2 regions of the Fructobacillus sp. ChS1-6f1-1-27 genome follow, and region 1 is predicted to be linked to the other one. Evidence: a T-box and tRNA genes for the amino acid it is inferred to sense, from the RefSeq annotation. Region 1 holds a T-box; the other holds one or more tRNA genes.

The links. The T-box of region 1 lies ahead of leuS (leucine--tRNA ligase). A T-box ahead of a tRNA ligase gene usually reads a tRNA of that ligase, here a tRNA-Leu.
Region 2: it encodes a tRNA-Leu, which carries the amino acid that the T-box ahead of leuS (leucine--tRNA ligase) is inferred to sense. The anticodon was not compared.

What each region holds. Positions count from the first base shown of each region.
Region 1 is NZ_JCAOER010000005.1:20,276-27,926, reverse strand. It holds gene AC5162_RS03745 (ribonuclease J) at 1-1,618, shown strand, start outside; gene AC5162_RS03740 (type I restriction endonuclease subunit R) at 1,720-2,619, shown strand; gene tuf (elongation factor Tu) at 2,793-3,980, shown strand; gene AC5162_RS03730 (hypothetical protein) at 4,122-4,247, opposite strand; gene AC5162_RS03725 (SAM-dependent methyltransferase) at 4,321-4,848, opposite strand; T-box leader at 4,909-5,118, shown strand; gene leuS (leucine--tRNA ligase) at 5,168-7,600, shown strand.
Region 2 is NZ_JCAOER010000021.1:265-6,076, forward strand. It holds gene AC5162_RS06305 (gamma-glutamyl-gamma-aminobutyrate hydrolase family protein) at 1-559, opposite strand, end outside; gene AC5162_RS06310 (glycosyltransferase family 2 protein) at 694-1,971, opposite strand; gene AC5162_RS06315 (hypothetical protein) at 1,968-2,525, opposite strand; tRNA gene AC5162_RS06320 (tRNA-Thr) at 2,722-2,794, opposite strand; tRNA gene AC5162_RS06325 (tRNA-Leu) at 2,865-2,946, opposite strand; gene AC5162_RS06330 (DUF5067 domain-containing protein) at 3,247-3,807, shown strand; gene AC5162_RS06335 (GIY-YIG nuclease family protein) at 3,864-5,453, shown strand; gene AC5162_RS06340 (NINE protein) at 5,457-5,702, shown strand.

The DNA.
Region 1 (7,651 bases):
CCATGCCGATGCCATCGGTGGCTTGCCTTATTTCTTACAACAAGTTCAAGTCCCAGTCTTTGGGTCTGAACTAACGATTTCATTGGCCAAGTTAGCGATTGCTTCAGAAGTTAGTCTGAAAGACTTTGATGACTTCCATGCCGTTAATGAAAACACTGAAATTGACTTTGGTGCTGTTAAAGTTTCATTCTTTAACACGACCCACACGATTCCGGAAGCATTGGGCGTTGTTTTGGGTACGGATGAAGGCCAAATTGTTTATACCGGTCACTTTAAGTTTGACCAAACGGTTGAAAAGGCCTATCAAACCAACTATGCCCGCTTAGCTGAAATTGGCTCAAAAAAAGTCTTGGCCTTATTGGCCGATGCCGCTGGTACCGAAGATACTGGCAAGCCAATGGCTAGTGAGATGAAAATCCACGACTATGTCCAAGAAAGCTTTGTTGAAGCTAAGGGCAAGCGGATTATTGTTGCTGTGGTAGCTTCGAATATCCAACGGGTCCAACAGGTGATTGATGCGACGGCAAAGACTCACCGCCGGTTGATTTTGTCCGGGCAAGATGTTGAACAAATCGTTCATACAGCCTTGGACCAGAACAAGTTGAATTTGCCAGTGCCACAAGACCAATTATTTGCCAAGTTATCCGACATGGAAACTTTGCCAGCTGGCCAAATCGTGGTCCTAGAAACTGGTAAGATGGGCGAACCCGTTAAGAACTTGCACAAGATGGCGATGGGTGAAAACCCTAATATCCGAGTTGGTGCAGATGACTTAATCTTCATCGCTACGACACCATCCTTTGCGGTTGAATCTTACGTGGCCCAAACGCGGAACTTGCTCTTCCGCCAGGGTGCTGACGTTAAGCAGATTTCAACTGACTTGCGGTCATCTGGCCACGGTTCTGCTGAAGACGTGCAAATGATGGTGAACTTCTTGAAGCCTGAATTCTTCTTCCCAGTTGCTGGGGAATTCCGGGTGATGGTTACGGCTAAAGAAGCTGTTGCTCAAGTTGGCATTGATGCTAAGCACGTTATCATGGGCAAGCGTGGCGATGACTACGTTTATGATGGGACAACCTTTGAAAAGAAGGGGGGCTTTACCGTTGGGGAAACCATGATTGATGGGGATTCCTTAAACGATATTGGAAACGTCGTTTTGCGTGACCGTCGAATTTTGTCTGAAGATGGTGTCTTTGTCACGGTCGTGACGATTGACCGGAAGAAGCGTAAGGTTGTTTCCAAGCCAAAGATGACTTCTCGTGGTTTTGTCTACGTGAAGGCTAACCGCGACTTGATGAAAGAAGCCGGTAAGATTACGATTGATTCAATCGAATCTTACTTGAAAGATTCAAAGTCCTTTGACTGGAACGAGTTGAAAAATGGGGTCCGTGAATCATTATCACGGTTCTTGTTTAATGAGACTCGCCGTCGCCCGATGGTGATGCCGGTGGTAATGGAAGTTAACCAAAACCGCCGTCCCCACCACAAGGGTCAAGATAACAAGAATAAGAAGGGCTCAAACAACAATAAGGGCCAACAACAAAAGAACAACCAGGGTCAAAAGCAGGGGCAAGGTAAGAAGCAAAATCAAAACCAACCAAAGCCAGCGAATGACTAATTTTTAAAAGACCAGGTGATGGTCTTTTTTTATTAAAATTGGTATAATGTTTAGAATTGATATAAACTATTTACTAGGAATGGGATTCTGGGGAAAGTGACATGACTGACAAACAGCAAGAACTCCTAAAAGATGGACAAGAACAATTTGACCAAGGAAACTTCCACCAGGCAGCTGACCTTTGGGCCGAATATTACCAAGAAAAGCAGAACTTTGATAGTAATTACCTAGTCGTTCAAGCATTGCACCAGGACGGCCAAGACCGACTAGCCAAGGACTATGCGGATGATTTTTTGAATGATTATCAAACAACCGATGAACCGTTTGCGCTTTACTTGGAAATCTTATTGGCTGGTCGAAATTTTGTGTCAGCCCAGCAATGGGCACTACAGTCTGAGGACCGGGAGCAATTAGTTAAAAAAGTTCGCCAAAAAGAAGATTCGGTTAAGCAGGGATGCCAGGCGGAGTTCCAAAAGATTGCTAGCCATTTTTACCATATGAGTGACCAAGACATGGCGACGCAGCAAAAACGGTACCAGCAGGCTTTTTATTTGCCAGTGGCAGACTTTGTGGCGGGAGCCAAGTCCTTATTACTGGATCCTTTTGCTTCTGCTCTGATTAAGACAGCCTTATTAGCCGATTTGCAGCAGTTAGGCCTTCGTGACCAGGTTCCTTATATCTGGTTGGACAAAAAGCAATACCAGGTTAACTTGCAAGAAGTGCCATCGGCCTTTTCCTCCCAACTGTTCCAGGTCTTAGAAACTGAGTTGAACTTACAAGTTGGTCAAGAAGACCCGGTTGCCTATGAGGCCTTAATTGACCAGCTCCGGGTTGAGGCCATGCTCTTGTTCCCGCAAATGGAAGACCGAATTTTGGATGCACGGTTGTGGGTGAAGACGGATGTAGCGGCTTTCTATCAGCAAGAATTACCAGAAGAAGATCCGAAACAAGCCGAGGCTCACAGCTTTGTTGTCCGAGTTTTGGGCGAGATGGGTGCTTAAAAAATCCGTCTGAAAAGGGTGTTTACAAAAAATTAAGAACTTAGTATAATTAATGACGGCGCATATGCCAGAAAAACGCCATTTACTGTTGCCTTTCATAGGTTGGCGTTGTAAAATATAAGCATACGATTTTCTCGGGATAAAAACGAGAGAAAAAATTGGAGGAAACTACATTGGCTAAGGAAACTTACGTTCGCAATAAGCCCCACGTTAACATTGGTACGATCGGTCACGTCGATCACGGAAAGACTACTTTGACTGCTGCTATCTCAAAGGTATTGGCAGAAAAAGATGGTGGTCAAGCTACTGACTTCGCTGAAATCGATAACGCTCCTGAAGAAAAGGAACGTGGAATCACGATCAACACTTCACACATCGAATATGAAACTGACACTCGTCACTATGCTCACATCGATGCCCCAGGTCACGCTGATTACGTTAAGAACATGATCACTGGTGCCGCACAAATGGATGGTGCCATCTTGGTTGTTGCCGCAACTGATGGTCCTATGCCACAAACTCGTGAACACATCTTGCTTGCTCGTCAGGTTGGTGTTGAACACTTGGTTGTCTTCTTGAACAAGACTGACTTGGTTGATGATGAAGAATTGATCGACTTGGTTGAAATGGAAGTTCGTGAATTGTTGTCAGAATACGATTTCCCTGGCGATGACATTCCTGTTATCAAGGGATCAGCCTTGAAGGCTTTGGAAGGCGACGCCGACCAAGCTAAGGTTGTTTTGGAATTGATGGATGCTGTTGACTCATACATCCCAACTCCAGCACGTGAAGATGACAAGCCATTCTTGATGCCTGTCGAAGATGTATTTACGATCACTGGTCGTGGTACTGTTGCTTCTGGTCGTGTTGACCGTGGTGTTTTGACTACTGGTACTGAAGTTGAAATCGTTGGTTTGAAGGATGAAATCCAAAAGACCACTGTTACTGGAATCGAAATGTTCCGTAAGACTTTGGACGAAGCTCAAGCTGGTGACAACATCGGTGCTTTGCTCCGTGGTGTTGACCGTGACCAGATCGAACGTGGTCAAGTTTTGGCTGCTCCTGGTTCAATCAAGACTCACAAGAAGTTCAAGGCCGAAGTTTATGTCTTGACTAAGGACGAAGGTGGTCGTCACACACCATTCTTCACTAACTACCGTCCACAATTCTACTTCCACACCACTGATGTTACTGGTGTCGTAGAATTGCCAGCAGGTGTTGAAATGGTTATGCCTGGTGACCAAGTAACGTTCGACGTTGAATTGATCGCCCCAGTTGCCATTGAAATGGGATTGAAGTTTACTGTTCGTGAAGGTGGCCACACTGTTGGTGCCGGAACTGTTACTGAAATCGAAGGCTAATTCAATTAACTTTCAAAAAGTCCGCTTAGGTGGGCTTTTTTCTTTGCCTATTTTGGACAAATAAAAGTTTTTCTCGCACACAAAAAGAGCGTCTCCTAATCACAGGAAACGCTCTTTTTGAACAAAGATAAAAAATGGTGCTTATTTAATTTGACCCAAAGCTTTGGCCCTAGCGGTCTTTTCTTTTTCACTTTCCGTTTCGGGCAAGTTGATAATGTCTGCCAACGGATTGTTAAGTCGTTCTTCTTGGTCTACAATGCGTCCCATCTGAATGTCCTCCGTTTGTTCTTTTTTATATTATACCACGGCTGATTAAGGGAAGGTTAAAGGTCAAGTTTTCTTAGTCTTCTTGTGCTTGTCGTTCAAATAAGAGGGTGGTACCAGCCTTCGTTTGGTAACTAGCTTGGTCGATGTCATCATCCTCAACGTTTTGGACCAAAAAATCCACAGCCTTTGCCAAATTCACGATTAGAAGACCATTGACCTTTAAGTGGCTTAAGAGGACCTCAATTTGTCCTGTTAAGTCTTTTTGGTCTGGTTGGGCTTGGTCGGTATCGGCGCCATAGTCCAAAATGGCCAGGTCAAGCTTGGTAATCTTACCGATTTCTTGTAAGAGACTTGCTTGTGAAAGAGGACCGTTAATCACCGCTACCCGGTCTTGAAGACCAGCCATAAAGAGGGATGAGGCGGTGGCGTTAGCGGCCTCTTTTTGGTCGTGAAAACTTAGGACCTGACCAGTACTACCAACTCGACTAGCTAAGAACCGGGTATTCAATCCTTGGCCTGCAGCGCCATCGGCCACAAGGTCGCCGGTTTGGACTGTACTTTCCAAGGTGCTTTGGATGAATTGTCGGTTTGAAATTTGCATTTCTTACTCCACTTCTTTTTCTTCTTTCTAGTATAGCGGATTTATTGGGGCCTGTGCTATAATAAAGTTACTTTTCAACATTAGTAGCAATGGAAGAGCTTCAGAAAGTAGGCGGTGCTGCAAGCCTACCAACCAACATTGCGAACTCGGTTGGAGCACCTACCGGTGAAAGTTAGTAGTCGGTACGTTTAGCTGCGTTAAGGCTGGAACTAGGCTGGCTAATTTAGCTGGCAAAACGTAGGTGGTACCGCGGTAACAATCGCCCTATGTTAGGCTTTTTAAGTCTGACGTAGGGCTTTTTTATTTAGGGAGGAAGCAAATGGGATACGATCACCAAGGAATTGAAAAGAAGTGGCAGGGATTTTGGGACAAGGACCAGACCTTTAAGGCCGAAGATAAGTCGGACAAGGAAAAGTACTATGTCTTAGACATGTTCCCTTATCCATCTGGTCAGGGGTTGCACGTTGGCCACCCAGAAGGGTATACGGCCACTGATATTGTTTCACGGTACAAGCGGGCTCAAGGCTTTAACGTATTGCACCCAATGGGCTGGGATGCCTTTGGACTACCCGCTGAACAGTATGCTTTGAAGACTGGGAATAATCCAGCTACTTTTACGGACCAAAACATTCAAACCTTTAAGAACCAGGTTAAGTCCCTTGGCTTCTCATATGATTGGAACCGGGAAGTTAAGACGACAGACCCAAGTTATTACAAGTGGACCCAGTGGATCTTTGAAAAGCTCTATGAAATGGGCTTGGCTTACGAAGACGAAATCATGGTCAACTGGGCCCCTGATTTCCCAGGTGGTGGTTTGGTAGTTGCCAACGAAGAAGTGGTTAACGGTAAGACGGAACGTGGGGGTTACCCCGTTTACCGCAAGCCAATGAAGCAGTGGGTCTTGAAGATTACGGCCTATGCCGACCGCTTGATTGATGACTTAGATGACTTGGACTGGCCAGAAGCTATCAAAGAGCAGCAACGAAACTGGATTGGCCGGTCAATTGGTGCTTCAATCGTCTTTGACGTCGATGGTTCAGCTGATGAAAAAATTGAAGTTTTCTCAACCCGGGCTGACACGCTCTTCGGGGCTTCTTACTTGGTTTTGGCACCAGAACACGACCTGGTTGATAAGATCACCACAGCAGACCAAAAAGCTGCTGTAGCGGCGTACCAAGAAGAAATCGCTTCGAAGTCTGATTTGGAACGGACGGATTTGAACAAGGATAAGTCTGGAGTCTTCACTGGAGCATACGCTAAGAACCCTGTAAACGGTGACTTGGTCCCAATTTGGATTGCTGATTACGTCTTGGGTTCTTATGGAACTGGGGCTGTGATGGGTGTGCCTGCCCATGACCAACGCGATTATGACTTTGCCAAGAAGTTTGACCTGAAGATTACCCCTGTTATTGAAGGCGGTGATGTCGACAAGGAAGCTTATAGTGGCGAAGGGGTCCACATTAACTCTGGCTTCTTGGATGGCATGGACAAAAAAGAAGCCATCGACAAGATGATTGCCTGGTTGGAAGAACACGGCGCTGGTCAAAAGAAGGTCAACTACCGCTTGCGCGACTGGATTTTCTCTCGCCAACGCTATTGGGGTGAACCAATCCCTGTTATCCACTGGGAAGATGGTACTCAGACGTTAGTTCCCGAAAATGAGCTGCCACTCCGCCTGCCTGAATTGTCCCAAGAACAAATGAAGCCATCTGGAACGGGTGAGTCACCATTGGCCAACGCGACCGACTGGTTGGAAGTTACCCGTGAAGACGGCGTGAAGGGCCGTCGTGAAACCAACACAATGCCACAGTGGGCCGGCTCATCATGGTACTTCTTACGGTACTTAGACCCTCAAAACTCGGATGCCTTGGCGGCCGATGACAAGTTGGCTTACTGGAAGAACATCGACTTGTATGTTGGTGGGGCTGAACACGCAGTCTTGCACTTACTTTATGCCCGGTTCTGGAACAAGGTCTTGTACGACTTGGGCGTTGTGCATGAAAAAGAACCGTTCTACAAGTTGGTGAACCAAGGAATGATCCTTGGTGAAAACCATGAAAAGATGTCAAAGTCAAAGGGGAACGTTGTCAACCCCGATGATATCGTGAATGAGTACGGAGCTGATACTCTCCGGATTTATGAAATGTTCATGGGTCCTTTGACGCAAAACAAGCCTTGGTCTGAAGAAGGCGTGACCGGTTCACGGCGTTGGTTGGACCGCGTTTGGCGGTTGTTGGTCCAAGACGATGGTTCTTTGACGGACAAGTTAACCGACAAGACCGATGGGGACTTGAAGAAGGAATACAACCTAACAGTCAAGAAGGTGACGGAAGACTTGGAGAACTTGCACTTTAATACGGCAATTTCTTCTTTGATGGTCTTCGTTAATGACGCATATAAGGCAGAAGCTTTGCCACAGTCTTACATGGAAGGCTTTGTGCAAATGTTGGCACCGTTTGCGCCTCACTTGGCAGAAGAACTCTGGCAAAAATTGACGGGGTCAGCCCGGTCAATTGCCTATGTTGCTTGGCCAACTTATGATGAGAAGGCCTTGGTTGACGACAGCAAGGAAATCATTTTCCAAGTTAACGGTAAGGTTCGGTCAAAGCAGGTTTTGCCAACCGACGCCAGCCAAGATGACATGATTGCAGCTGCGAAGGCAGACGATAAGATTCAAAAGAATATCGAAGGGTTGGAAATCAAGAAGGTGATTGCCATTCCAGGTAAGTTCGTCAATATCGTTGCCAAGTAAGTTAAAAAATGGTATCTTGTGAATTAGCATTTTCAAGATTCATCCCGCCGT
Region 2 (5,812 bases), on a different contig from region 1:
CTAAGTCTTTGACTGCCTGGTGGTGCTTGGTATTAACGAAGGGGTGCAAGCCAACTGAATGTTCAACAAAGCTGCCCTTTTCCACATCAACATAGTGGGCCGGGAAAGCGCTGTCCATTGGCTGAGTATGCTGAAGTGGCGCCTGACCACTAGCTTTTTCATACTGACTGTTTAAGTCTTGGTAGAGCGTACCACCAAAGGCAACGTTAATAATTTGCACGCCACGGCAAATGCCAAGAACTGGCTTACGCTGAGAAACCGCTTCTTTAATCACCGCCAGTTCAAATTCATCCCGGGGTTCGTAAACCGAACCCAAGTGTGGGTGTGGGTCTTCATGATAGAATTTAGGTGAGACATCGACCCCGCCAGAAATAATAATCCCGTCAACCACATCAACGAGGTCCTTAGCCATCTTTGCCGGTACAATTGGCAAAATCACCGGTGTCACACCATGCTTAATCAACACGTCCGTCAATTTTTTCTGGACATAGTGGGCCTGTTGCAACCGGGTTGTCACCGTTGGTTGCATGTTCGCATCCGCCGTAATTCCAATTTTCATAAACAATTCCCCCGTAGGTGTATATTAGTCTGATTATAAGGTTTGCAGGGTGAAGATGCAAAAAAGTCCACCGCCTGCCAGCGATGGACAAAAGGAAGTAACCCTTCCTTACTTTCAACTTTATTATAGCAAATTTATCCAGCTCGTTTCGGACTAACCCAAACACCAGAACCATGACCCATGATTGTTCGAATAGCGGGTAGCATAGTAACTACAATCGTTATCGGATTTAATATCCAATAATACATTAAATAAAAAGGTGCAAATCCCAGATACTTTAACTTGTTGCCATTGTGGTCCATGAAAAGTGCTAATGAAATTTGAATAAAGCCAACAGTCAATTGGAAACAAACAAAAATCATCGCCATTGTCACTGTTTGATAGAAAGCAGACCAATTTTCTAGCCAAAAATAACGAACAATTGTATAAGTCAAACCAAACGTACTAATGCATAAAAAGAACGCCCAGATAATACTCAAAGTTTGATCAAAGAAAATCAGCAGCAAACCATAATTTTTCAGTGGATGACGAAGTAGTTTCAAACTATTGGTCAGCCAAACCTCAGTGCCACCCTGCGCCCAACGCTTCCGCTGCTTATACAAATCAGAAATACTTTCCGGTACCTCCATAAAGAAAGTAATCGCTGGCGCAAAAATCGAAATCCAACCATTCATTTGATGGTCCCAAGCCATGCTAATATCCTCGGTTGCCCGGTCTTGGCGAAAGAGACCAACATCAATCAAAGCTGTCTTCCGATAGAAAGTGTTAGCCCCACTATATGCATAAATTTTACCTGAAATAGCAGACTGACTTTTTTTAATCATGCTGACAATACTAGCAAATTCAACAGTTTGAGACTTTGCTAGTATCTTAGTTTTATTCAAAACATCCGCATTCGCGGTGATGGCCCCAATTCGGTTGGCGTACGGCTTTGATAAGTAAGTAATATAACGTAGCAGTGCATCGCGAGAGGGCAAAATATCCGCATCATTCGTTAAAATAAATTCACCGTTAGTAAAACCAATTCCAATATTTAATGCATGAGCTTTCCCATTATTGGCTTCTAAATCAATAATCCGTAAACGGTCATATTTTTTTGATAACTCAATCAAAATCGGCATTGTGCTATCAGTTGATCCATCATTGATTACAATCACCTCATAATTAAGGTAATTTAATTCCGTTAATAAATAAACAATCGTCTTACGAATAACTTTTTCTTCATTATGCGCCGCAACCATGATTGAAATAAAAGGGTCAGCCGTGGTGGGTACTCGAATCCACCGCCTTTGCTTATTACGATAAGCAAATTTGTAAATAATATTTCCAACAATACGTGAAAAAGAACCAATCAAGGGGTATGCAGATAGAAACAAGAACAAAAAGCTGAAAACAGAATTATGCAAAATCATTGTATGGTCCTGTCCTGAAGTAAATTAATAATTTGATACTTAGTGAAATTATCCCCAGCGTTTACATTTATAATTTGATCATGTTTTATATCAAATTGAGAACCAAATTTTTCCCGGAAGAATTCATCATATTTTTCTCGCCGAACATTCTGCTTTTTATCTATAGAAATAGGCCGAGATAATCGGTGATTCACCATATAGGCCGCAAATAAGTGATGAAAAATAAATACAGCGATAATCCCAATAAAAAATGTACTGAGGCTTGTCATATTTTGCTGAACTTCCGCCACTAATCTAGCGTGAAATTGATTTTTAGAATCAAAAATGTTTGTAACACTAAATATCCAAATAAACGGAATAAAAAAGGATAACCAGCAGATTGCAGTCCACAGTCGCTGATAAAGACGTACCTTGCCCTTAACATTGGCGAAATAATCGTCCGTCCCTATCACAAATGAGTGTATATCTTTGTCATTTTGTTTAGAAAGTTTCATAATATTACCTAACCAAAATAATTTTATCCCAAATTTATTTCTAAAATATTTATTTTTCATTCTCCATAGGTTACGAAATAAAATCTTTTGTTTTATAAAACATTCACTATCGAAATCGATACGGCTATCAAAGCCGATATCGACGATAAAAAAAAGAAAATATCACTCCAATAAAGAAGGTCTTCAAAAAAATACGGATAATAAAAACAAAAAAGCTATACCAACACTTTCCAGCGTTGGTATAGCTTTTTAAATATGCCGACTAGCGGACTCAAACCGCTGACCCCCTCATTACTAGTGAGATGCTCTATCAACTGAGCTAAGTCGGCAAAATTAATACTTAAATAGTATAGCAAATCCTTAGGATTTGTACAACAGTATTTTAGAAAAAATACTGAATACGGATGACAGGAATCGAACCTGCACGGATTTCTCCACTGGAACCTAAATCCAGCGCGTCTGCCAGTTCCGCCACATCCGCATGGGCTTTGTTACTGTTTTAAGCAACCATTTAATAATACTGGATTTTGTGGGTACCGTCAAGCAAAATTTTAGGAATTATTGGCAAATATATTTTCTAAAAAACGGTAGTAAATTATAACCTTTTGTTATAAAATGTACAAGTGCTGTTTGGATTTTGTTTATGAATAGAAAATACTGTTTTTTATTCAAATTAGCAATTTTCTAGTATGAAATTAATTGATTTTTTCAAAGCTAGATACAATAACGAAAATTCAAATTATAAAAAGGTACTATGAAGTGGAGAATACTAGGGAGAGACATGGAGAGAGAAGTGAATAAGAAGTTTTACAACTACGTTTGGTTCTGGGTGATGTTAATCATCACCCTACTATCAACTAGTTTTTCTGTCTATTTATATTATAATCACGGCGAATTACCCACATTAAATAAGACAAAAGTAAATTCAAGTGACTGGTCTTTCAAAGGCAACACTTTTTACGCCGGCAAATTGAATACAACTTGGACCAAAGGCGAAATTATTGATGGAATGGACAATAAAAAATTATTTGTTCTGCACGGTAATATGAAAAATGTATCAAAAGAGCAGGCTGATGCATCGGCTATGTACGCTGTCGTACACGCTTATCAAAAAACGGACAGTCAAAATAAGCAACTTGAACCCGGAACCCCGGCATTGAATGATGATTTTAGTGTGCCCTATCAAACTGAAAGCGATAACTTAAATCAAAATGTGCTACCAGGAAAAACAGTTCCTGTCGTTGTTGAATTCTACTTAGAAAACAACAATCCAATCAAAGTTACATTTGAAGATTCCAACTTTAAAGAGTTAGGTAGCAAATCATTCAACATCAAAGTATAAAAAGCTCAAATCAAATTACATTTTCTCAAACAATTTTTTATTAAGTAGGAGTATTTATGTTTAACCGCCCCGACAAAAAGAAGAACGAACTCGATGCATTGAACTCGGAACTAAAATCTAAGAAGGAAAAACTGCACAACACACTGGTTGCCATCAAGCAAAACCAAGTTGCCCTATCAGATTCAGATAAATTTCGAATCCAACAAGCAAAGCTCGCCAAGGAGGCTGAACTAAAACAAGTTATCGATAAAAAAGGCGATGAAATCAACGCGTTGGATTTGCAGTTAAAATCAAAAAAAGACGAGTTACAGGAAACAATCATTGCTCTCAAAGAAAACGAAGCTGAATTAACCGAGGCAGAAAAATCACAAATTCAACAGGCCAAGGTTGCTAAAGAAGCTGAATTGCAAAAAGTAATCGACAAGAAAAACGAAGAACTACAAAGAGCCATCGAAGCTAAGGACCAAGAACTTCAACAACTTATCGAGGATCGAAATAAAGAATTGGCGAACCAAGCCAAGTCCAAAGAGCAAGAAATTTCCAAACTCGATCAAATTTTAGCAACTGTTAATACTAAGTTGACCGACGCTCAACAACAGCTAGGAAATTTTGAAAATGACATTACTGTTGGGTTTTACGAGCCCACCTATGAGTTTGCTGATAGCTTAACTTTCAAATACGAGCTAACTCGTATTATCGAAAAAGAAAAGCAATTAGTAAAAGAACAAAAGGCAACTTACGTGGTCAAAGAAATCACTTTTGATGGGTCAGCATCTAAAGGAAAGGCAATGCAGAAAAAATCTGCTCAAGCACTCATTCGGGCTTTCAACGGTGAAGCAACTGGAATCATCAACAAGGTTAATGCCAATAATTATGAAAAAAAGGCAGAAATGCTTTCTAAAAGCGCTACAAAGTTAAGTGATTTATTTGAAAAATCAATCTTTGTTCGTTTAGACAGTGCTTACGTTGACCTAAAGCTCCAAGAACTACGTCTTTCTGTTGAATACGCCCTGAAGAAGCAAGCTGAAAAAGAAAAACTTCGAGCAGAACGACAGCAAGAAAAAGAAGAAAAGCAACTCCAACTTGAAATTGAACGTGAGAAGCGAAACCTTAATAAAGAACGCTCCCAATTCAACAATGCTTTGACAAAGCTTGTCGATCAGGAACAAACCGAAGAAAATGTTCAACAAGTTGAAGAATTAAAGAAAAAGATTAACGAACTTGACGAACAAGAAAAAGGTTTGGACTACCGAATTGAAAACGCTAAGGCAGGCTATGTCTACATCATTAGTAACGTTGGCTCCTTTGGAGAAAATGTTTACAAAATTGGTGTAACTCGTCGTCTTGAACCTAAAGATCGTATCGATGAACTCAGCTCAGCTTCCGTTCCTTTTAAGTTTGATATTCACGCACTTATTTTTTCTGAAAACGCTTTTGAACTGGAAAATGACCTTCATACCCACTTTGCCAGCGACAAAATTAACCATATCAACAAACGAAAAGAATACTTTAATACCAGCCTGAAAGAAATTAAGGATTATCTACAGTCAAATAAAAATATCACGATTGAATGGCATGACAAACCTGAAAATTCGGAATTTGTATTATCGCAACGATTCTACAACGCTTCTCCAAAAGAGGTATAAATCATGAAGAGTACAATAATCAATAAACATGTATTTGTTTGGGTTGGCGCTTTTCTTTTTGGTTCTCTCGGCTTGGACCGATTTATGCGAAGACAAGTCGGCCTAGGCATTTTGAAACTATTCATCGGTAGTTCCTTTACATTAGGAATCTGGCCATTCGTTGACTTTATCATCGCAGTGACTAAGTCTTATAGCACTTATTCTGATAGTAATTACGTCACATTTTTCAACGGAAAATATTCTAAATAAATCAATTTCATATAGAAAAGGCTTTGAGTGAAAACTGAAAGCCTTTTTTATATCAAAAGTCGTCAATTTATATCAGAACTGGATTAAGTTTGTCCATAGAAGCAACCTTT